4 regions of the Bacillus sp. JJ864 genome follow, and region 1 is predicted to be linked to each of the others. Evidence: predicted binding sites of a transcription regulator. Region 1 holds the regulator's gene; each other region holds the start of a gene.
What was found. Region 1 encodes Rex, which represses fermentation and respiration genes when NADH is low (regulators of the CRP and FNR family bind a similar motif). Its sites were predicted from a motif close to TTGTGAAATATTTCACAA; they were not measured.
Positions count from the first base shown of each region.

Region 1 (5,921 bases):
CTGGTTTGTCAGCAACAACTGCTTCAGTTGTTAAGAACATTGCTGCAACAGATGCTGCGTTTTGAAGAGCAGAACGAGTTACTTTCGTTGGATCTACAATACCAGACTCAAGCATGCTTACCCATTCACCTGTTGCTGCGTTGAAACCAACGCCAACTTTTTCGCCTTTTAAGCGCTCTACAACTACAGAGCCTTCTAAACCAGCGTTCACTGCGATTTGACGAACTGGCTCTTCTAACGCACGAAGTACGATGTTAATACCTGTTGCTTCGTCGCCTTCAGCTGCAAGACCAGCTACTTTAGTATATACGTTCATAAGCGCAGTACCACCACCAGCAACAATACCTTCTTCTACTGCTGCACGAGTTGAGTTAAGTGCATCTTCAATGCGAAGTTTGCGCTCTTTCAATTCCGTTTCAGTTGCCGCACCTACTTTAATTACAGCTACGCCACCTGCTAATTTAGCAAGACGCTCTTGTAATTTTTCACGATCGAATTCAGAAGTTGTTTCTTCTAATTGTGCACGAATTTGACCGATGCGAGCTTCGATTTGTTCTGTGTTTCCTATACCTTCAACAATTGTTGTATTTTCTTTTGTTACAACAACTTTGCTAGCGCGTCCTAAAGATGCGATAGTTGCAGATTTTAAATCACGGCCTAACTCTTCTGTAATCACTTCGCCACCAGTTAAGATTGCGATATCTTCTAACATCGCTTTACGACGATCACCGAAGCCAGGAGCTTTAACAGCTACTACATTGAACGTACCACGAAGTTTATTTACTACTAATGTAGCTAACGCTTCACCTTCTACGTCTTCAGAGATGATAAGAAGTGGTTTACCTTGTTGTACCACTTGCTCTAATACTGGTAAGATTTCTTGAATACTAGAAACCTTTTTATCTGTAATTAAGATAAATGGGTTATCAAGAACAGCTTCCATTTTATCAGAATCAGTAATCATGTAAGGAGAAGCATATCCACGGTCAAACTGCATACCTTCTACTACATCTAATTCTGTTGTGAATCCTTTAGATTCTTCTAATGTAATAACGCCGTCGTTACCAACGCGCTCCATTGCTTCTGCAATTAATTGTCCTACTTCTTCGTCAGCAGCAGAAATAGCAGCTACTTGTGCGATAGAAGATTTACCTTCGATTGGTTTAGAAATTGTTTTTAGTTCTTCAATTGCTGCTACAACAGCTTTTTCAATACCTTTACGAAGACCCATTGGGTTCGCACCAGCTGTTACGTTCTTTAAGCCTTCACGAATCATTGCTTGCGCTAATACAGTTGCAGTTGTCGTTCCATCACCAGCTACATCATTTGTTTTGCTAGCAACTTCTGCAACTAGTTTTGCACCCATATTTTCAAATGCATCTTCTAATTCGATTTCTTTTGCAATCGTTACACCGTCATTTGTAATAAGCGGAGAACCGAATTTTTTCTCAAGTACAACGTTGCGACCTTTTGGTCCAAGTGTAACTTTTACTGCGTTTGCAAGAGTGTCGACACCGCGAAGCATCGAACGACGTGCTTCTTCACTAAATTTAATATCTTTTGCCATAATATTTGACCCCCTTGAATTTTTAAAGATTTATATAATTAACCGATAATTGCTAAAATGTCGCTTTCACGTAAAATTAAGTATTCTGTACCTTCGTATTTCACTTCAGTACCTGCATATTTTGAGAAGATGATACGATCTCCTGTAGCTACATCTAAAGCAACACGCTCACCATTTTCAAGCACACGACCAGTACCAACTGCCACTACTTTACCTTCTTGTGGTTTTTCTTTTGCAGTGTCTGGTAGTACGATACCACTTGCTGTTTTTTCTTCTGCTTGAACAAGTTCAATAATAACGCGATCACCTAATGGCTTTAGCATGAACAACAACCTCCTCAATTTTTTATGTAAATTTTATGTTTATTAGCACTCTATCACTTCGAGTGCTAACACACTTATTATAATAAAGAATCTCATTTTCTTTTGCAAGTGAAAAAAACGTAATTTTTCGGAAAACTATTTCATCCCCTCTCCAGCTTGTTCAAAAGTGATTATGCTTTACTTGATAATTACATACGGGAAGATGTACTGATAGATTCCATCTTTTTTTCATCTTCTCCTATGTTACAATAAGAAAGATGCCATAAGTTGTTTTCTCTATGGATAGAGCATTTTCCTTTTTCTTTACAAAAAATTCAAAAAGGAGTTACAAAATTGAAGAGACAATATTGGTGGGTTATTGTTACATATATTTTGATGCAATTATCAGGTATAATTGGTGGATGGATTCTTTTAAAAAGCGGAGTATACAATAATGGCCATCGGACCTTCGAAGAAAAAGTTCAACTGGCAACGGCACATTGGGGACTGATTAGCTTCTTTATCGCTCTTATCATCATCCTCGTATTACTACGTAATGATACACAATCAGAAAAATGGAATCGCGGAAAAACAAATGTCCCTGCTACAATAGGGTGGATTATTTTAGGAGTTTTTCTTGCTTTATTTGCCCAAGTCATTGCCGGCACAATTGAAACACAAGTTTTTAAAATTAAAGCTGAATCTGAAAATACACAAAACATTATCGGAATTATAAAGGCTGCTCCATTATTTATGATTGTTTCATCCATATTCGCTCCCATTCTTGAGGAAATTGTATTTAGAAAAATTCTATTTGGAACACTATATAAACGATATAACTTCTTTATCGCAGCAATCGTAAGTTCGCTTATATTTGCTCTCATTCATTTTGACCCTACACATTTATTAGTGTATATTTCCATGGGGCTTGTTTTTTCATTTTTATACGTACAAACAAAACGAATCATTGTACCAATTATGGCTCATGTTATGATGAATACAAATGTTATGTTAATTACATTTGTACTTCGTCCCTATCTAGAAAAAGCTGAAAAACTGCAAGGATTCATCGGAGGATTTTAAACATGCGAAATTCACCATTTGTTATGGCAACTTTGTATTTTCTTCTAGGGTGTATTTTTACATACTTAGCAATTACAAGTGTGACAGATACAATTTGGAACTTCTACACAATACTACTTGCTGTAATGGCAACAGTTGATTTTAATTTGGCAATTCGCATTCTTTTTTCTAAACCGAAAAAAGATAGTAAGAAACAATAATAAAAACGCAGGACATTCCTGCGTTTTTATTGTGGATAATTTTTTAAAAAGTACACGAGCGTTTGTAACTCTACCGCTAAATCAATATGATGAATACGAATATGTTCTGATAAGTTTAACCTAGCAGGTGTAAAGTTTAAAACACCTTGTACGCTCGTATGCGATAAGCGATCTGCTACAGCTTGTGCAACAAAAGCAGGCACTGTTAATATTGCCACTTTTATATCATCTGATAGTCTCTCTTCCAATTCATCTAAATGATATACTGGAATCCCGCCGATTTCTTTTCCAACTTTCTCTTCATCAACGTCAAATGCCATCTCAATTTTTGTATTATTATTTTTCGTAAAATTGTAATGTAAGAAAGCTGTACCTAAATTACCTACCCCAATTAATGCTACGCGTGTTACATCGTCTTGATCAAGTGTTTCGCGGAAAAACGACAATAAATAATTTACATTATAGCCATATCCTTTTTTCCCTAATGCTCCAAAGTATGAAAAGTCTCGTCGAATTGTCGCTGAATCCACTTTCACTGCTTCACTTAATTCTGCAGATGATACGCGTTGCTTACCAGATAACGATAGGTTTTGGATAAATCGATAGTATAGAGGCAATCTTTTGGCAGTCGCCTGCGGAATTTTAGGCTGCTCCATGCAACCCCCTCCTCTCTTCCTATCTGTTCAAGTGATTAAAACATGTACGGAAGTTTAGCATTGCAAGTTTTCCTTGTATAATAGAGAGAGAATTTCTCTATTTATGTTCAACTATACACTATTTTTAGTATGATTGAGAAATATAATCATGGCAAAGTTAAGAAATTATTTGAGGTGAAAACATTGATTTTACTACAAGTGAATAACCTTTCCAAATTGTTCGCAGCTGAAGTGATTCTTTCAAACATTAAGTTAGAAGTACAGACGCGTGATCGCATTGCGCTTGTCGGGCGTAATGGCGCTGGAAAGTCTACATTATTAAAGATTATTGCCGGAGAACTATCTCATGACGGCGGCGAAATTATAAAACCGAAAGATGTATCTATCGGTTATTTAGCACAGCATACTGGTCTTGAAACATCGTTAACGATTTGGGATGAAATGCTAACAGTGTTTCTCCACTTAGAGCGCATGGAAAAAGAACTCCGCAGACTAGAACAAGAAATGGGAAAAGAAGAAAATTTCACAAATGAAACTATTTACGAAAAATTGTTAGCAGAGTATGATCGCCTACAATTAGATTATAAAAATAAAGGTGGCTATCAATACGAAGCTGATATTCGCTCTGTTTTAAGCGGACTTGGTTTTCCTCCCGAAACACACGAAACGACAATTTCCACATTAAGCGGTGGACAAAAAACTCGTTTAGCCCTTGGGAAGTTATTATTAACAAAACCAGATTTGCTTATTTTAGATGAGCCAACCAACCATTTAGATATCGATACATTAACGTGGCTCGAGCAATATTTACAAGGTTATCCTGGTGCTATTTTAATCGTTTCACACGATCGGTACTTTCTAGATAAACTTGTAACGCAAGTATATGAAATCTCTAATAAACAAAGTCGAAAGTACACAGGAAACTACAGTAAATACTTAGACCTTAAAGCGACACTATATGAACAAGAGATAAAACGTTACGAGAAGCAGCAAGAAGAGGTAACAAAATTACAAGACTTTATCCAAAAAAATATTGCTCGTGCTTCCACAACAAAACGGGCGCAAAGCCGCCGAAAACAATTAGATCGTATGGAACTTATGGAAAAACCAATCGGTGATACAAAATCTGCTTCTTTCCATTTTGATATCGATAAACAAAGCGGTAATGATGTATTACAAGTAAAAAATATTACAATTGGTTATAATAATGAGCCAATTATTCAAAACATTCATTTCCAATTAACGAGAGGCGATAGTGTTGCGCTTGTCGGTCCAAACGGAATCGGAAAATCCACTTTATTAAGATCTCTTGTGGATAAACTTCGTCCTTTAAACGGCACTTTTTCGTTTGGTTCTAACGTTTCTATCGGATATTATGACCAAGAACAGGCAAACTTAACATCATCAAAACGTGTATTAGATGAACTTTGGGATGATTATCCGCTGCAACCAGAAAAAGAAATTCGCACAGTACTTGGGAACTTTTTATTTTCTGGTGACGACGTTCTAAAACCCGTTTCTTCTTTAAGCGGCGGACAAAAAGCACGTTTAGCTCTTGCAAAACTTATGATGCAAAAATCAAATGTACTTATTTTGGACGAGCCGACCAACCATTTAGATTTAAGCAGCAAAGAAATTTTAGAAAATGCGCTCATTGATTTTCCAGGAACAATTTTATTTGTTTCCCATGACCGCTATTTCATTAATCGTATTGCCACAAAAGTTCTTGAGTTATCCACAGACGGAGCAGAGGAATACCTCGGTGATTACGATTATTATGTAGAAAAGAAAAATGAAATGCTCGAACGCGCCGAACTTGAAGAACAAGAAACAAATAAACCTGTACAAAAACAAGTGGCACAAGAAAAATTAAATTACATTGAAGAAAAAGAACGTAAAAAGCAAGAACGTCAACGTATGCGTAGAATTGAAGAACTAGAAGAAAATATTGCAACAATTGAAGAACAAATCATGGCATTAGAAGAACAACTTTGTCTTCCAGAAGTATACGCTGATTATGAAAGAGCCAGTGATATTACAGCAGAAAAACAAACACTTCAAGAACAATTGGAAGCATGCATGGAAGAGTGGGAAGAATTACAACTATGAAAAG
Region 1 covers NZ_JBALLY010000126.1:3,551-9,471, reverse strand. Annotated here, with positions in the region: gene groL (chaperonin GroEL) at 1-1,567, opposite strand, end outside; gene groES (co-chaperone GroES) at 1,606-1,890, opposite strand; gene V7024_RS18255 (CPBP family intramembrane glutamic endopeptidase) at 2,224-2,952, shown strand; gene V7024_RS18250 (YdiK family protein) at 2,955-3,152, shown strand; gene V7024_RS18245 (redox-sensing transcriptional repressor Rex) at 3,179-3,808, opposite strand; gene V7024_RS18240 (ABC transporter ATP-binding protein) at 3,992-5,917, shown strand.

Region 2 (6,179 bases), on a different contig from region 1:
AATAGATACGTATGCTTCAATCGCATGTGTTAATACGTCCATTCCTGTATCAGCAGTCACATGCGGCGGTACTGTCTTAACAAACTGCGGGTCAACGATTGCAACGTCTGGTGTTAATTCATAATCAGCAAGCGGATATTTGATATTGTTCTTCTTATCTGTAATAACCGCAAATGGCGTTACTTCTGAACCTGTTCCAGATGTTGTAGGAATCGCAACAAACTGCGCCTTATTTCCTAACTTTGGATATTTACATGTGCGTTTTCTTATATCTAAAAACTTTTGTTTGATCCCAAAGAACTCAGTTTCTGGGTGCTCATAAAAGAGCCACATTCCTTTTGCTGCATCCATCGCAGATCCTCCGCCAAGAGCAATAATCACGTCCGGATTGAAGCCTCTCATCATTTCCGCACCTTTAAATACCGTTTCATCTGACGGATCTGGTTCCACTTCAGAGAATATTTCTACCTTTACATCATTTCTATGTTGAGCTAAATAATGCGTTACTACATCAATATATCCATGCTGCACCATTCCAGGATCTGTTACAATGAATGCTCGTGAAATGTTCGGCATACTTGCTAAATATTGCGTAGCATGTTTTTCAAAATAAATTTTTGGTGGCAACTTAAACCATTGCATATTCTTTTTTCTATTTGCAAGTCTCTTTATATTCATTAAATGAGTTGCCGTTACGTTCTGAGAAACAGAGTTCTTTCCGTATGACCCGCATCCAAGTGTAAGCGATGGAATGAACGCATTATATATATCACCAATTCCACCTTGTGATGACGGAGCATTTACAATCAAGCGACATGCTTTCATACGTAAACCAAACTGTTTTTGTACTTCTTTATTTGTAGAATGAATCACTGCAGAATGTCCTAAACCGCCAAGCTCTAACATGTTTTCACAATGCTGCAATCCTTCTTCTAATGAATTTGCTTTTATACAAGCTAATACTGGGCTTAATTTTTCACGGGATAACGGATAATTTGCACCGACCCCTTTAATTTCTGCAACGAGTATTTTTGTGTCTTCTGGTACTGTAATTCCTACTAATCCTGCAATGTAATAAGGGGATTTCCCAACAATATCACTATTTACTGCACATGTATTTTCATTAATTACAAGTTTCTCTAATTTTTTTCGTTCATCTTCTGTCACAAAGTAACAATTATTTGCTATCATTTCTTGTTTCACATCATTATAGATTTCTTTGTCTACAATAATCGCTTGTTCAGACGCACAAATCATACCATTATCAAATGTTTTCGATAAAATTACATCATTCACGGAACGTTTCACGTTTGCTGACTTTTCCATATAGCACGGAACGTTACCTGGTCCTACTCCTAGAGCTGGTTTACCAGTTGAATACGCTGATTTCACCATTCCTGCTCCACCTGTTGCCAGAACAAGCGCTACACCTTCATGATTCATTAATTGTTTTGTTGCTTCAACAGAAGGCTTTTCAATCCATTGAATACAGTTCTTCGGTGCACCAGCTTTCACTGCAGCATCGCGCACTATTTTCGCAGCTGCAATAGAACATTTCTGCGCTGAAGGATGGAATGCGAAAATAATTGGGTTTCTCGTTTTCATCGTAATGATCGCTTTAAACATCGTTGTTGAAGTTGGATTTGTTACCGGTGTTACCCCAGCAACTACACCGACTGGCTCTGCAATTTCTATTACTTCTTCATGCGGATCTTCATGAATAATTCCTACTGTTTTATCATTTTTTATACTATGCCAAATATATTCAGTCGCAAAAATATTTTTAATGCACTTGTCTTCGTAAACACCGCGGCCTGTTTCTTCAACAGCCATTTTCGCAAGCGGCATATGTTGATCTACGCCTGCAAGTGCCATTTCATGTACAATGTTGTCAATTTGTTCTTGTGTAAATCCTTCTAATGCTTGTAAAGCTTTTTGACCGTTCTTTACTAACGTATCAATCATATTTGTTATTTCTTGCATTTCATTTACAGCTTTCTCTTTGACTACCATGTAATTTCCTCCTATTCTACTGTAGGGTCATAATAAGTCCCTAGAGGTCTAAAAATGTCCCTGTTAGCTAAAAAAATAGAACTACCTTTTCTACATGAATCTCATTGTTTGTGAAACATTTCACATAATTATATGTGAAGCATCTCGCTTCATGTGTTTTACTATACACCAGATATTTTTGTATGTGTGTGTCTAATTTGTGAAAAGTTTCACAAATTAAAAATATATAAATCCATTTTGGTTTTTCGACATATAGATTGCTGCTATGCAGAAAAAAGGAAACTGCACTCGCTTGCTCTTTTTGGTTTTAACTGCGCATGTGGCAGAAAAAGGCCCTGACCGCTTCTATGCATGGCCAGATGCTCTCGACAATCTAAAAAGAATGGTTTTATGTTGGTTTTTTAATTTGGATTTATATATAACAAGCACTACTTTATTTCGTAGTGCTTGTTCCCTTATGCTAACGCTCGTGCTAAATCTTCAATTAAATCTTCTCCGTCTTCAATTCCAACTGAAATACGAATTAATGTATCTGTAATTCCTAGTTGTGCACGGCGCTCTGCTGGAATTGAAGCATGTGTCATTTGCGAAGGAATAGAAATCAAGCTTTCTACTGCCCCTAAACTTTCAGCAAGCGTAAAGTATTGTACTTTCTCAAGTACAGTGTTTAATGTTTCTTGACTATCTACATCAAACGAAATAATTGCACCGAAACCATTTGCTTGTTCTGCTGCTAAATCATGATTATGGTGGGTGCTAAGCCCTGGATAATACACTTTATTTACTTTCGGATGATTTTGTAAAAACTCAGCAATTGCACGTGCATTTGCTTCATGTTCTTCCATGCGCACTCCTAATGTTTTTAAACCACGCAGTAATAAAAAGCTATCTTGTGGTCCTAAAATACCACCTGTTGAGTTTTGTACAAAGTGAAGATCCTCTGCTAACTCTGCACTATTTACAGCTACTACACCAGCAACAACATCGCTATGACCGCCTAAATATTTTGTTGCACTATGAAGTACAATATCTGCACCAAGAGAGATTGGTGTTTGCCAATACGGTGTCATAAATGTATTATCAACAATTGTTAATAAGCCTTGTTCTCTAGCAAGTGCTGCAATTTGTTTAATATCCGTAATTTTTAAAAGCGGGTTTGTCGGTGTTTCAACATAAATTGCTTTTGTGTTTGGAAGAATCGCTGCTTTTACTTCTTCTAAGTTTGTTGTATCAACAAATGTATGTTCAATACCAAAGCGATTTAACACTTTTGACATTACGCGGTACGTTCCGCCGTACACATCATCTGTTAAAACGACGTGATCTCCTTTAGAGAAAAGCATCATTACTGCTGTAATTGCTGCCATACCTGATCCGAATGCAAATCCCGCATGACCATTTTCAAGAATAGCAATTGTTTCTTCAAGAGCTGAACGAGTCGGATTTCCTGTACGTGAATATTCATAGCCTTTATGATTTCCTACACCTTCTTGTTTGTACGTACTCGTTTGATAAATCGGTACTGTTACTGCTCCAGTTGAAGATTCTCCGATATGAATACCATGAATTAACTTTGTTTTTGTTCTCATTTTATTCCCATCCTTTGTATATGTGCTTACTCAAATAGCGTTCGCTGCTATCTGGAAAAATGGTTACAATATTTGTTCCTGGCTTTGCTTTCTCAGCTTCTAATAAGCTTGCATGAAGTGCTGCCCCCGAAGAACTGCCAACGAGGAGCCCTTCTTTTTGCGCCAGTTGTTTCACACGTGAAAACGCATCACGATCCGAAATCGTATGAATGACATCAAAATATATTGGATTAAGAAATGATGGTATAAACTCAAGCCCAATTCCTTCTGTCTCATGAGAACCGGCTTCGCCACCATTTAAAATAGAGCCTTCTGGTTCAACAATGACTGTTTGAATTTGTTGATTTTGCTCTTTCAAATATGATGCTGTTCCCATAAATGTTCCACCGGTTCCAGCACCAGCGACAAATATATCAATATGTCCATCTAGTGCCTCCCACAGTTCAGGCCCTAATGTTTTATAGTATGCACGTGGATTTGCTTCATTTGCAAATTGACATGGAGAATACGAATTTGGAATTTCTTTCAGAAGTTCTTCTGCTTTTGCAATAGCACCTGTCATTCCTTGTGACGTAGGTGTATGAACAATTGTTGCACCAAGAGCTTTCATAAGTTCTTGTTTTTCAATACTAAATTTTTCTGGAACGCACACAATAACATGTAAATCATGCTCAAGTGCTGCAAGTGCCAGCCCGATTCCTGTATTGCCAGCTGTCGGTTCAATAATGGTTCCCCCTGGCTTTACAAGCCCTTTGGCGAGAGCATCCTCAATTAATTCTCGACCTAACCGATCTTTCACACTTCCACCTGGATTAAAAAATTCAAGCTTTGCAAAAATCCGAACATCTTTTGGAAGTAAAAAGCGCGTAATTTCAACAAGTGGTGTATGTCCGATGAGGTCATGAACGCTGCGATACACTTTCATCGTATTTCCTCCTTACCTAACCCCTCAAAAGAAAAAGGCAACTGTATGTAATTTCTATATATGAAACAGTTGCCTTTTTGCTACATTACTTTAACTCTTCTAATACTTTTACAATAAAGTTTGTAGAATGAAGAGCTGCTTGATCTAAAAACTGTTCAAACGAAACATCTGATTCTTTACCAGCAATATCAGAAAGTGCACGAATGATAACAAATGGCACTTTATATTGATAACATACTTGTGCAACTGCCGCAGCTTCCATTTCTACTGCATACAGATCAGTGAACTTCTCACGAATAAATGAAACGCGGTTTGGATCGCTCATGAAAGAATCTCCTGTTGCAATCATACCTTTAACAACTTGAATTCCTTCTGCTGTTTGCATACATTTTTCAGCTAATGCAACAAGTTCTTCATCTGCTGGAAATCCTGCTGGCATTCCTGGTACTTGACCGTATTCATAGTTAAATGCTGTTACATCTACGTCATGGTGACGAACTTCTGTTGAAATGACAACATCACCTACGTTTAAAGAATGATGGAACCCACCAGCTGAACCCGTATTAATAATTTTTTCCGGCTGATAACGTTCTAATAAAATCGTTGTAGACATCGCTGCATTTACTTTACCGATACCTGATTTTAACAAGATTACTTCATGCCCTGCTAATGTACCTTTCGTAAATTCACACCCCGCAACTGTTTCTGTTTCTGCTTGTTCTAACTTGTCACGTAAAATACGTACTTCTTCTTCCATTGCTCCAATTACAGCAATTCTCAATCGAATCCCTCTTTCTATTGCTTCGTTGCCTCCATTACCCAAACATAATGATTCATGCGAGTAAATGAGACATGAAAGCCATTGTTTTCAAAAATAGATTGCATAACAGGAATACGCGTATAATATTCCGTTTGTAGATCATTTGCTAACTCATAAAACCCTCGCTGCTGCGCATATTCAATAGTTTTATCATATGCTTCCTGATCTACAAATATCGTGTCAGCAAACACTATTTTACCACCTTTGTTTAGCAATTGACTATACTTCGCAATGGCTACATTTTTTTCCTCATCAAGTAAGTGGTGAAACGCATATGTGCTGACGATTGTATCCACATGCGAAGGAGTGACAAAGTTTAAAAAATCACCTTCTGTAATCGCTACTTCTTTCGGAAGCTTTTGCTTAGCAATCGTACGCATTTCTTTTGATGGCTCTATACCGTAAACAGTTCGACCAGCAGCTAATAATCTATTTGTTAAGTTGCCGGTACCAACACCAAATTCTAAAACATTGCCAAAAGATTTATTTACTACATCCTCTAAAATCTCCTCATAATGGGCGAAAACTTCTTTATATTGTATATCTTCACCCTGTACGAACGAATCGTACGTATGAGCCCATTGATCAAATAGTTCATTAAATTCTGTTCCCATAGAAAATTCCCCTTTTTCTTATCGGATTTATCAGTATAATATGCCTTATTCATCAAAAAGTCAACAAAAATGCACATGGTATTTCTTAGTTTTCTTTGATAAACTAAACTATGAACATGCAGAAAGAGGTGCTCTTCATGTCGTTTACATTTGAAATGATAGAAGATAAAGTTGAGTTTTTTGAGGCAGCTAGCTTAGCATTGCTAGAAAAGAAAATT
Region 2 covers NZ_JBALLY010000044.1:52,859-59,037, reverse strand. Annotated here, with positions in the region: gene adhE (bifunctional acetaldehyde-CoA/alcohol dehydrogenase) at 1-2,013, opposite strand, end outside; gene V7024_RS08415 (bifunctional cystathionine gamma-lyase/homocysteine desulfhydrase) at 2,469-3,602, opposite strand; gene V7024_RS08410 (O-acetylserine dependent cystathionine beta-synthase) at 3,604-4,527, opposite strand; gene mtnN (5'-methylthioadenosine/S-adenosylhomocysteine nucleosidase) at 4,613-5,308, opposite strand; gene V7024_RS08400 (class I SAM-dependent DNA methyltransferase) at 5,323-5,961, opposite strand; gene V7024_RS08395 (YrzA family protein) at 6,099-6,179, shown strand, end outside.
Region 2: the regulator Rex is predicted to act here: its motif matches at 2,122-2,139, upstream of adhE (bifunctional acetaldehyde-CoA/alcohol dehydrogenase).

Region 3 (6,179 bases), on a different contig from region 1:
AAGCTCATTAAAGTTAAGGCCTTCTCCTGGCTTCATAACATTTACAACAATTAAACCAACAATAAGTGCAAAGGTTGTCACTACCTCAAAATAAATAAGAGCTTTTCCGCCGACCTTACCTACCTTTTTCATATCTCCCATTTTGGCAATACCGAGTACAATTGTTAAGAAAATAATCGGTGCAATTACCATTTTTACAGCATTGATAAATGTGTCGCCTATCGGTTTCATTTCTTTACCAACACTTGGCCAAAGTAATCCAACTAACACCCCAAGTACAATAGCTGCTAATACTTGAAAGGTTAAATTTTTAAAGAGTCGTTTCACTTTTCTTCTCACTCCCTTGATTTTTCTAAATTTTCTCTCTGTTTATTTCTAACATAATGATAGCGTTTACATGGAAAAGTGAGAAGTTTATGGTCATAACGAATATTTTGTTCATTTTGGTCTTAACTTTTTGTTTCTCGAAACACATAACGATTAATCGGTCTTCCAACTCCGCCATACTGAACTGCCAAGTGAATGACACCTCTTTTTTCTAAATAATCTAAGTAACGACGAGCCGTCACTCTAGCGATCCCAATAGCACGCGCCACATCTTCAGCAGAACGGGGTTCTTCTTGCTGTTTTACATACGTTACAATTTCATTTAATGTAAACTCGTTCAAACCTTTTGGTAAATTGCTCGTCGTTCTCTCAGAGCGCCCAGAATATAATAATAAATCCAGCTGCTCCTGCGAAATAGAACCAGAATCTCTTAAACTTATTCTATATTGGCGATACTTCTCTAATGCTTGCTGGATGCGATGCAACTTAAAAGGTTTAATAATATAATCTATTGCTCCATTTTGCAGCATAAGTTTAATCGTTTCCCTATCTTTAGCAGCAGAAACAACAATTACATCCGTTTCTAATTGCTGTTTTCGAAATTCCTGCAATACTTGAATACCATCCTTTTTAGGCATAAAGATATCCAAAATAACAAGATCTGGATTCATTTCTTTTACAAAGCGAATCCCCTCCTCGCCATTGCTGGCGATAGCAATTACTTGAAACCCTTTTACACTTTTTATAAACTCTTTATTTACTTCCTGAACCATTGGATCATCCTCTATTAGCACTACTTTAAATTCCTCTTTATACGCCATACAATTCCGCCTCCATCCCCATTGGAAAAGTAATGATAAAGCTAGTTCCTTCACCTTCAAAAGATGAAATTCTAATTTCTCCTCTTCCTTTTTCAACAATTTGTTTTACTAGAAAAAGACCATAACCCGTCCCGTCACGTTTATTCACAGTAAACCCTTTTTCATATAACCTTGGTAAATGTTCTTCTTGTATCCCGCATCCATTATCCTCTATTAATATCGCACACACATCCTCTGACTGCTCAATACTAATATCAATTCTCTTATTCGCTGCCTCAATTTGTTCAAATGACCCAAATGCGTTTTCTATTAAATTGCCTAATAATACAACAAAATCATGGTGATCTAATTGGTACGGAAAAGCTTCTAAATAACTATTTTGATCAATATTCACTTGAATTCCGAGCTCTTTTCCTCTACTTATTTTACTTAAAAGAAGCCCTGCAACGGCATCGTTTTTAATTGTCTCATTTAAAAAGTTTGCTACGTTCTCCTGTTCTTCTGAAGTGTTATAGGCAAGTTGTAATGCCTTACCGGCTTTACCGAGCTGAATTAAGCCTGCGATTGTATGAAGCTTATTCATATGCTCATGACTTTGCACGCGCAGTGCCTCAACAAAGTTCTTCACCCCAGTTAATTCTTCCGCAAGCTTCGTTACCTCCGTACGATCTTGGAAAATTGCCACAGCTCCTATTAATTCATTATCCTTCTTAATAGGTATACGATTGCTTAAAATGACCTTGCCACTTACCTTTATCTCTTCATTGTATACCGCTTGATTTTTCTCCACGATTTCCGGAAGCCTTGTATCCTGTAATATTTTACGAATAGGCTGTCCGACAACATCTCCAGTTACATGAAAAACTTGCTTCGCTTTCTCGTTAAAAACCGTAATCTTTTCTTGATTATCAATCGCAATCACCCCTTCATTCATGGAATGAAAGGTTGCTGTCCTTTCTTCAAGTATTCTTTTAATCTCATATGGTTCCAACTGAAACATCTGTTTTTTTATATGATTAGCGAGCATTAATGAACCTATCAATCCAAGTATTAAAGTTAAGATGACTATAAAAAGAATTTCTCCCCTTAATTCACTCATAATCTCAAAAAAGTTTGGTATCTTATTTCCTACAACAACAACGCCGATTTGGTTTAAGTTTTGATCTTTAATAGGCATAAAAGCACGAATAACAGTACCTATTTCTCCCTTTGCTTTTGAAAAATAAATATGTTCTGCAAATGCCGCCTCTTCATCGGCTCCTTTTGAAACTTTTCCAATCATTTCTTTCACGGGATGCGAATACCGAACTCGTTCCATATTCATAACAACAATATAATCTGTTTCATTAATAACCCTAATATTTTCAATAACAGAATTTAACGTTACCCACCCATTTTTTTCTTGAAGAGACTTCTTTACATCTGACATTTCGGCTACTGTTCGCGCTGTATTCATAGATCTAATTCTTAATTCTTTCTCTTCTTTTTGTTGAATATTGGCGACTATAATCCCGCCACCAATCATGAGTGAAACGATAACAACTGCATAAGAAAGAATCGTAATCTTCCAACGGATTGGTAAATTCCTCACACTTGGACCTCCTTTCCTCTAAAAGCATCTTTACGAATAGAAATCTTCTCGGTATGCTTACATTAACAACTTCAAAAGGAGAACGAAGATGAAAAAAGCGACTACTTTTATACTCCTTTTTATCGCCTTTATTGCAAGCGCTTTATTTATTTATTATCAGAAGCAGTCTCCTCAAAATGAATTCGCATATGACGATGATCAAGAAGGACTAAAAGACCAGATTGTCTTTAAATTTAGCCATGTTGTTGCAGAAAACACCCCGAAAGGGCTCGCTGCCAACAAATTTGCGGAACTCGTGAATGAAAAATCAAATGGTAAAATAAAAATTGAGGTCTTTCCTAACGGAAGCTTATATTCTGATATAGAAGAATTTCGTGCTTTACAATCTGGACAAGTACAAATGATTGCTCCTTCCACATCAAAACTTGGAACGTTCTCCCCTAAATGGGGTGTACTTGATTTACCATTTGCTTTTTTAAATTATGAAGCCTTACAAGAAGGCTTAAACGGAAAAATTGGGGGACAATTACTTCAATCCTTACAAAAAGATGGAATAAAAGGGCTTGCCCACTGGTCCAACGGCTTTAAGCAACTCACTTCAAACAAAGGACCTATTTATACACCAAAAGATATACAAGGACAATCTTTTCGCATTATGCAAAGTAATGTCATCCAATCCCAATTCAATTTATTAAAGGTTAAAGCGCATCAAGATTCATTCAATGCTACATATCAATTAATTGAATCAGGAAAAGTTGACGGTGAAGAAAATACCATTTCAAATATCTACTCTAAAAAATTCTATAACGTTCAAAACTATTTGACAATTAGTAACCATGGATATTTAGGATATGTTGTCATGATGGATCAAAAAACTTGGAACCAACAAACCCAAAAAACAAAGCAAATATTAGCGGAAGCACTTCAAGAAACTACCGCTTGGAATGATCAACAAGCCGCACAAATAAATAAAGAACAACTTGAACTTATTAAACAAAATTCATCGATTCAGATTCATGAACTAAACAATGAACAACGAAAAGATTGGGAAACAGCACTATTACCTATATATGATAAACTTGCTCCTACGATTGGAGAAGATTTGGTAGCAGAGCTGAAGGAATTACAGCGAAAATATCGTGTGCAGGGGTCATAATTGCCAAACTCGCAAAATAAAAAATCCGCTCTTTCTTCAGGTAATACTTTCGACTATCTGAAGAAAGGATGGGTTGACTATTATAATAAGAAATCTCAAATTATAATGATATGAGAAATTTTCAAACCCTCGAGACTCTTCACATCGTGATAAAATAGGAAACGCATAATGAAGTGGAATTTCCGCAGTATCAAAACAACACGAGTAATTGACGTAAATCAAAGGTATTGTTAAAATTATTACTGGAATTAATGTGAAAGTACTCACAAAATGTGTTTGTGAATGTGAAGTGATTCACAAACACTAACCTTTAATGTGAAAACATTCACAAATACTAACCTTGTTTCTTACAAAATACTTTTAAAAAGGAGTTATACGTTATGAAAAGAATCGTAACACTGAGCACTCGTAAACTAATGGATACGGTAAAACATGGTGGATGTGGTGCATGCCAAACATCTTGCCAATCCGCTTGCAAAACGTCTTGCGGAGTTGCAAATCAAAAGTGTGAAAACACAATGAACAGATAGGAAACAAGACATGTACCGCCCAGCTGCTTCCCAGATGGGCGGCCATTTTTATCCCGTATTAACAGGTATAACAGAAGTTTCACTTTATAGATAAAAGGAGCTTGATTATCAAGTATGATTCATCAATATAAACTAAACGGCTACAACATCGTACTCGATACCTATAGTGGATCGGTACATGTTGTCGACGATCTTGCCTATGAAATTATCGCGCTTTATGAGACTACTCCCGCGGAAGAAATCGTAACAATGATGCTGAAAAAATACGCACATGATGCAGGCATCTCTGAGCAAGACATTCGAGAAACAATTGCAGATATCGAAGAGCTGAAAAATGATGGACAACTCTTTACTGAGGATGAATATAAGAATCTCTCAATTGATTTAAGAAATCGCCAAACTTATGTAAAGGCCCTCTGCCTCAATGTCGCACATACATGTAACCTATCATGCGAATACTGCTTTGCCAGCCAAGGAAAATACAACGGAAATAGAGCAATCATGAGCTATGAGGTTGGCAAAAGAGCGATCGATTATTTATTGAAAAACTCCGGTCACCACCGAAACCTCGACATCGACTTCTTCGGCGGAGAACCGCTCATGGCCTGGAAAGTTGTTAAACAAATTGTCACTTACGCAAGAAGCAAAGAAAAAGAGTACAAAAAGACTTTTCGCTTCACCTTCACTACAAATGGCATGCTCTTAAACGATGAGGTCACTGATTTCTTAAATAAAGAAATGTACAACGTCGTATTAAGTCTTGATGGAAGAAAAGAAGTCCACGATCACCTGCGTAAAACAGTAACTGGAAAGGGAAGCTACGATTATATCGTTCCGAAGTTCCAAGAATTCATCGAAAAGCGTGGAGATAAAGAATACTATGTGCGTGGAACCTACACTCACAACAACGTCGACTTTACCAATGACATTTTTCATATCGCAGATCTTGGGTTCGACAAACTCTCGATGGAACCAGTCATCTGTGATCCTCAGGAACCATATGCACTTACCGAAGAGGACCTACCAGAGATTTACAACCAGTACGAAATTCTCGCCAAGGAAATGCTAAAGCGTGAGGAAGAAGGCAATGGCTTCACCTTCTACCACTATATGCTTGATCTCTCTGAAGGTCCTTGCATTCAAAAGAGAATTTCAGGTTGCGGCTCAGGAACCGAATATCTCGCTGTCACACCATGGGGCGAACTCTTTCCTTGCCACCAGTTCGTCGGAGATCAAGAATACAGTATGGGAAACGTCTGGGATGGAATTACAAAACAAGAAACGCAGTGCCAATTTAAAGAAAGCAACTGCTATTCTAAGCCCGAATGTCAGAACTGCTGGGCCAAGCTTTACTGCAGCGGCGGCTGCCCTGCCAACGCGCTGCACGCAACTGGCTCCATCAATGGAATCTATGATTTCAGTTGTGACATCTTCCATAAGAGAGTTGAATGTTCCATGATGGTTAAAGTGGCTGAATCCATGAGAGCTATGGAAAAAGCTGAATAAATACAAGGATATAATAAGAGGCTGAGACATAAGTCGAACGTTTGACTTATGCTCAGCCTCTTTAAAGATTTTTATACTTGTATACTCAAAATCCCTTTGATTTGTTTTTGGATGGTAAAACATGTTGCTCTACTCTTTCATATAGGGTCAGCAATTGTGTGATAATAGAAAATCTCGGTACGAACCAATACGAAAATAACGCTGAAATACATCCTATTAAAGCTCCTATTACAACATCAAAAGGATAA
Region 3 covers NZ_JBALLY010000021.1:48,179-54,357, forward strand. Annotated here, with positions in the region: gene dctP (C4-dicarboxylate transporter DctP) at 1-327, opposite strand, end outside; gene V7024_RS05135 (response regulator) at 450-1,148, opposite strand; gene V7024_RS05140 (sensor histidine kinase) at 1,138-2,739, opposite strand; gene V7024_RS05145 (TRAP transporter substrate-binding protein) at 2,828-3,895, shown strand; gene scfA (six-cysteine ranthipeptide SCIFF) at 4,276-4,425, shown strand; gene scfB (thioether cross-link-forming SCIFF peptide maturase) at 4,540-5,931, shown strand; gene V7024_RS05160 (undecaprenyl-diphosphatase) at 6,017-6,179, opposite strand, start outside.
Region 3: the regulator Rex is predicted to act here: its motif matches at 4,178-4,195, upstream of scfA (six-cysteine ranthipeptide SCIFF).

Region 4 (6,179 bases), on a different contig from region 1:
AAACAGAAGGGGTACAGCGCCCTGAATGGAAAAACAATATTAATGTAGAAACGTTAAATGATTACTCACAAGAGGAATTATTAGAAGTATTTAAAAAGCAATGTAACAACATTCATACAACTGTTATTGAAACAAATCGAGCTGAATTAAGTGCTGCAATTAAGAACGTTATCACGGAAAACGGCGGCGGACCAATTATGTTATCTCAAGATGAGCGTTTTGAAGAGTATGGACTTGGGCAATTGTTTGAAGCGGAACTTCCAGGTGAAAACGTAGAAGTAAATACTTGGGATCCAGCGAAGAAAGAAGAAAACATGAAGTTAGCGGAAAAAGCAAATATCGGAATTTCGTTTAGTGATTATACATTAGCGGAATCAGGTACAATTGTTGTGCAAAGTCATAAAGGAAGAGGACGTTCACTACACTTTTTACCGACTGTTTATGTAGCGATTATTCCACGTGAAACAATCGTGCCCCGTATTACACAAGCGGTACGTGATTTAAATACACGTGTGGAAAATGGAGAAGCACCAGCTTCTTGTATTAATTTTATTACAGGGCCAAGTAACTCTGCTGACATTGAAATGAACTTAGTTGTTGGTGTACACGGACCATTAAAAGCATTTTATTTTGTTGTATAAATGGAAAAACAGGCCTAATAAGGGCCTGTTTTTTTATGGAGAAAGATACATTTTTGAAAATACAATATGTTACCTTTTCTTGTTATACTAAGCGCGAAAGGAGAGGATGGAATGCTATTTTATGTATATGCTTTTTTCACTGGTTTGATATTAGGCTCATTCTATCACGTTGTTGCTTATCGTATTCCGCTCGGATATTCCATTATAAAACCACGCTCACATTGTTCTCATTGTTCCCACGTATTACAACTAAAAGAGTTGATTCCCATTTTATCATTTTGTATCCAAAAAGGAAGGTGCACGCATTGTAATATAAAAATCTCATATTTGCATCCTTTATTTGAAGGCATTGCAGGGGTATTGTTTCTTCTCGCGGCAGTTTCTGTTGGTTTCAACGAGCAGCTGATTATCGTGTGGACGCTGTTATCACTTCTTTTCATTGTTTCCATTACAGATCTTCTTTATATGGTAATTCCAAATCGAATTTTATGCTTTTTTACAGGACTATTTCTAATAGAACGTTTTTTTATACAGCCATCGCTATGGTGGGATGGATTGTTAGCAGCAATGGTTATGTTTATGCTCTTATATTTCATTCAAGCTATTTATCCAAAAGGAATTGGAGGAGGGGATGTGAAACTATTTACTTTACTTGGGTTTGTCGTTGGAACAAAAACGATACTGTTGTCACTTTTTTTCTCATCCTTATTTGGTCTTTGTTTTCTTATCATTTTTATTGCGCTTAGACGGATGACGTATAAAGAACCACTTCCCTTTGCGCCTTTTATTGCACTTGGTACAATATGTACATATAGTATGTAGAGGAGGGGAAAGATGAATGTATATATGGATGATCAAAGACCGTGCCCAGCTGGTTTTACACTAGCGACGACAGCCGAACAAGCACTGGAGCTCATTCGAAATAATAAGGTACATACCTTATCGCTCGATTATAATATGGGATTTCGTCAGAGAAATGGGTTGTATTTCGTAGATGCATTTTGTCAGGAACGATTACATGTGGAAGAAATTCATTTTCATACGAATGATCCGATAGGACAACATTATATGTTAGATCGGATCCAAAAAGGAAAAGAGTCTGGGGAAATTTCTTCATCTATTATGATTAAACGTGTTGGAAGTTACTAAAAAAGCATGCATTCCAATCAATTTGGAATGCATGCTTTCGACGTGTGCTTTATTTTACATGTGCTGGTAATGGAATGATTTCTTCAGTTTGTGCGGAATCGATTTCTGCTTTTGCAGATTCTGTTTCACTTTTTGTTTTAGTCAAATAATGATATACCATACCAACAAATACAGATCCACCAATTATGTTACCGATTGTAACTGGAATTAAGTTATGAATTGCATTCGCAAAAGAAATTGTATCAGGATGTGGAACAAGTAGAGCAATTGAAAATAGTGACAGATTTGCGATGCTATGTTCATATCCTGATAAGAAGAAAGCAAATACAAGAAACATCATTACAAGTATTTTAGCTGTATCTCCTTTTACTTGAGATGGAAGAAAACATGCAAGACAAACGAGCCAGTTACATAAGATAGCTTTGAAAAATAAGTGCATGGTTGATGCGCCCATCTTTCCTGCGACAACTTCATTTAATAAGTGATTGTGACTTATCGTTTCAAAAATACCAGTTGCATAAAAGAGCGCTGCGAAAAATACTGCGCCTACTAAGTTTCCTACATAACAAGCACCCCAGTTGCGAAGTGTATCAACAACAGTTGTTTCTTTTCGTAAAGTTGAAATGGTGAAATACATTGTATTTCCTGTAAATAATTCAGCTCCGCCATATATGATTAAAATAAGTGCGACTCCAAAAAACGCAGAAGATGCTAAATATGTTGCAGGTGAATGTGCATCATGAAAAAAATTCCCTAACTTAAAACATACTACAATAACAAATCCGATATAGATACCAGCTAGCGCTGCTCGAAGAAAATATTCCATCGGATTGTTATCTAGCATTTTTGCTTTTTTCTTTGCAAGCTGTACAACGTAATCTACTCCTTGTTCTAGCATAAAACATTACGCTCCTTCAATACATCGATTATAAATACTCTTTATATGAATAAAGTACACCTATTTGCTCTTACTTTCAATAAGTTTGTGCAACATTTCACAAAAAGGACATCTTTTTTGGTGAAAGCGCTAACAATATGTTGTATAATATAGTACATATTCAATAATTGAGAAACCTCACCAATTTTTGAGAAAAAGAAAAAGCGCTGAAATTACAGCGCTTTTTCGTTATATTGTTTCGAATCCTGTTGTACGTTTGGGTTTGTTTCTTTTGATAAGAACCAACCACCTGCACCAATTGCAAGCAATACACCCCAGAAAATCAATTTCCAAGTAGTTGATTCTGGGAATTCATGTGGAATGACACCTAATGCAGGATGAGCTAACGTATAAACTGCTAATTTCACACCAACCCAACCTACAATCATGAATGCAGCAGTTTCTAATCCAGGTTTACGTTTCAGTAAGTTTACGAAAGCGGATGCGGCAAAGCGCATAATGATTAATCCAATCATACCGCCTGCGAAAATAACAGCAAACTGTCCGATATCAAGTTCGCCGATTGTACCAAGGTTTGTTTTCGGTAATGTCATTGCTAATGCAACCGCTGCTAAAATAGAGTCAACAGCAAACGCAATATCAGCAACTTCTACTTTGAATACAGTCCACCAAAAGTTTTCTTGTTTTTTCTCTTTTTCTTTTTTTTCTGTTTCTTGATGCGTTGCATTCTTTTTAACATACGTTTTTACAAGGTGATTCACAGCGATAAACATTAAATAAACAGCACCAATTGCTTGTACTTGCCATACATCGACAAGAAATGAAATCATAAACAATGATCCAAAGCGGAATACAAATGCTCCTGCAAGTCCGTAAAATAAAGCTTTTTTCCGTTTTTCTTCCGGTAAGTGTTTTACCATGATTGCAAGGACAAGTGCATTATCCGCTGCTAAAATTCCTTCCAAAGCGACTAAAATAAGTAATACCCAACCATACTGCAATAATAAAGATAGTTCCATTTACATTCTCCTCTCGTTTGTATAGGCGCTAAACAAAAAAAGAAAATTCCCCATTGTTTAGCTTCCCAAAAAATAAGCTCTATTAACGGCGGAGGAATTTAGAAATGAATGCAAAAAAGACCTCTGCCGTTAATAGGCAAAGGTCTTGCTAGACATATGTAATAAAATATGCCAACAAAGCCGGAGGAACATGGTTCCACGTAATGACGACTTTGTTTCAGAGAATATTTTCTCTGACGCTACTCCCCTTTGGAAATATGCTATTACGTACAGTATATAAGTAATACTATAGTGTGTCAACCTGTTAAAAGGTTTTTGTGTGAATATTTCATTTCTTATACTTTCTACGAGGAGAGGGAAGTGCTCATGAGTAGTTTGTTTTGTTATCTTTAAAATGAAAATAGTAAAGAGGCAGAGAATATCTGCCTCAAATCCATTGTTTATTTTATTTATTATCCACGTAACTGTTGTTGTGCAAGGGAAACGAGACGTTTTGTTACTTCGCCGCCGACAGATCCATTTGAACGAGCAGCTGTGTTCGATCCTAGATTCACGCCAAATTCTTGTGCAATTTCATACTTAAACTGTTCTAGTGCTTGTTCAGCACCAGGAACAAGTAATTTATTTGTTTTCGCCATAGTATAGTACCCCTTTTTTCATTTTCAGCTTATAGAAGCTGATGTTGTTATTGTATGTGTTTGAATTTCACTCATACGCGGAAGTAATCGGAGAGACTAGCAGTTCTTGGATGAAATGAAAAAGAGTAGCAGCGCTACTCTTTTTTCATAACGGTTGCTGTACCTTCTACAACAACTTTATTGTATTGATTATATATGTTTGTTTGTAAGGTAATAAACCTTTTATCATCGCGTTTTTCAATGACTTCAGCGATAACACGTAGTGTATCTCCGATTTTTACAGGGGCACGGAATGCGATATTTTGTGATAAATAAATGGTATTTTTTCCAGGAAGCTTTGTGCCAAGTATTGTTGAAATAAAGCTAGAAACGAGCATACCATGAGCAATGCGTTCTTTAAACATCGTTGTTTTGGCAAAAGAATCAAGGAGATGAATGGGATTTACATCGCCCGTAAGTTTTGCAAACGTAATAATATCTTCGTTTGCAATCGTTTTTGTTAAAGAAGCTTGATCCCCTATGTGAATGTCATCATAATAAAGCTCATGAACAGATTCTGCTTCTCGAAAAGGATTCATTTCTTCCTCCTTCTTTTCCATGTTGAAAAATGTAAGCCATCCAGATGCAACGGGAGAAAGAAAGGAAAGAGTATTTTTTGCAGTTAGTTGCCACATCTTTCTTACTTCATGGAAGTAAATAGATTTTTTGAGTTTTCCTCGAACTTTTTTACGAGGTCTAGTTGCATGGATTTGAATTCTTCTAAAAAACTTTCCATTTGCTTTTGAACCTCTTCACGTTGTTGTTGTTGTTGGCTAATTAGTTGCTTCACTGCTTCTTCGAACTGTTCGCTTGTTTGTGAAAGTAAAGATAGAGATGTTTTTGTTGGAGACACAGTGATTTGCTGCATCTGATTGGAAAGTTCATTCCATTTTTCGTGCCATCCATCCATTTGTTCATTAAAGGAATTTCCGGCGAATTGCTTTACATATTCAGTATATTGTGTGTTTGCTTGTGCTGAAAATTGCTGGATTTCTTTTTCGATTTCTTGTGTACTTTCTGTTAATTTATGCAAAGCTTCCTGCTGATGTTTCAACGTTTCTAATGTAAGTTGTTCCATTTGTTTTCCCGCTGAAGAGAAAAGGGAAAGAGAGTGTGACCAATTTTTCCAGAATGCATCAACAAGTTCGTGTGGTTTCGTTTCCATGACTTGACCTCCAAATAAAATTTTTACATATTGTGAACGCAGATTAATCTGCTGTATCACCAGAAGATGATGAAGATTTCTCATCCTTTACTGAAACCGTGGAAAATGGGAAGAATGCATTTGTGTATAGGTTAAAAAATGTACGCAGCATCTTTTGGTATTGTTCAAAAGACGTAGCGCAAGAAGTTAAATATTCCTCTCCATATTCCGTTAAAGAATAAATTCGTTTTGCTGGACCTCCTTCACTTGTATCCCAAGTGGAAGATATGAGGTTTTCTTTTTCTAACTTTCGCAAAGTCCTATATACATTACCTTGATCAATAGAAGAAAAGCCAATATCCATTAGCATTTGAATGAGTTTGTAACCGTGAAGACTCCAGTCTTTAAGACAGAGAAGTAGGAATGGAACTAAGAAGTTTTTTGGCATGGAGTTTGGTTGTTTCGTTTGGGACGTTTCCAAACTTTCTTTTTTTTCTGGTTCATTTTGTAGCATGATTGTGCATCACCTCATGAATCAGTTAGTTGGGAATTTTTTCTTATATGTGCAATTTACACCTATCTGTATTTTTTGTCAATTCATTTTTTTTGAAAATAGAAAAAATAAATACACTCTTGAACTTTTAGACAGAA
Region 4 covers NZ_JBALLY010000057.1:20,750-26,928, reverse strand. Annotated here, with positions in the region: gene V7024_RS10550 (LutC/YkgG family protein) at 1-641, shown strand, start outside; gene V7024_RS10545 (prepilin peptidase) at 753-1,463, shown strand; gene V7024_RS10540 (cyclic-phosphate processing receiver domain-containing protein) at 1,476-1,790, shown strand; gene V7024_RS10535 (formate/nitrite transporter family protein) at 1,840-2,688, opposite strand; gene V7024_RS10530 (TerC family protein) at 2,901-3,707, opposite strand; gene V7024_RS10525 (alpha/beta-type small acid-soluble spore protein) at 4,160-4,345, opposite strand; gene V7024_RS10520 (MaoC family dehydratase) at 4,480-4,923, opposite strand; gene phaP (polyhydroxyalkanoic acid inclusion protein PhaP) at 5,025-5,549, opposite strand; gene phaQ (poly-beta-hydroxybutyrate-responsive repressor) at 5,593-6,042, opposite strand.
Region 4: the regulator Rex is predicted to act here: its motif matches at 2,774-2,791, upstream of V7024_RS10535 (formate/nitrite transporter family protein).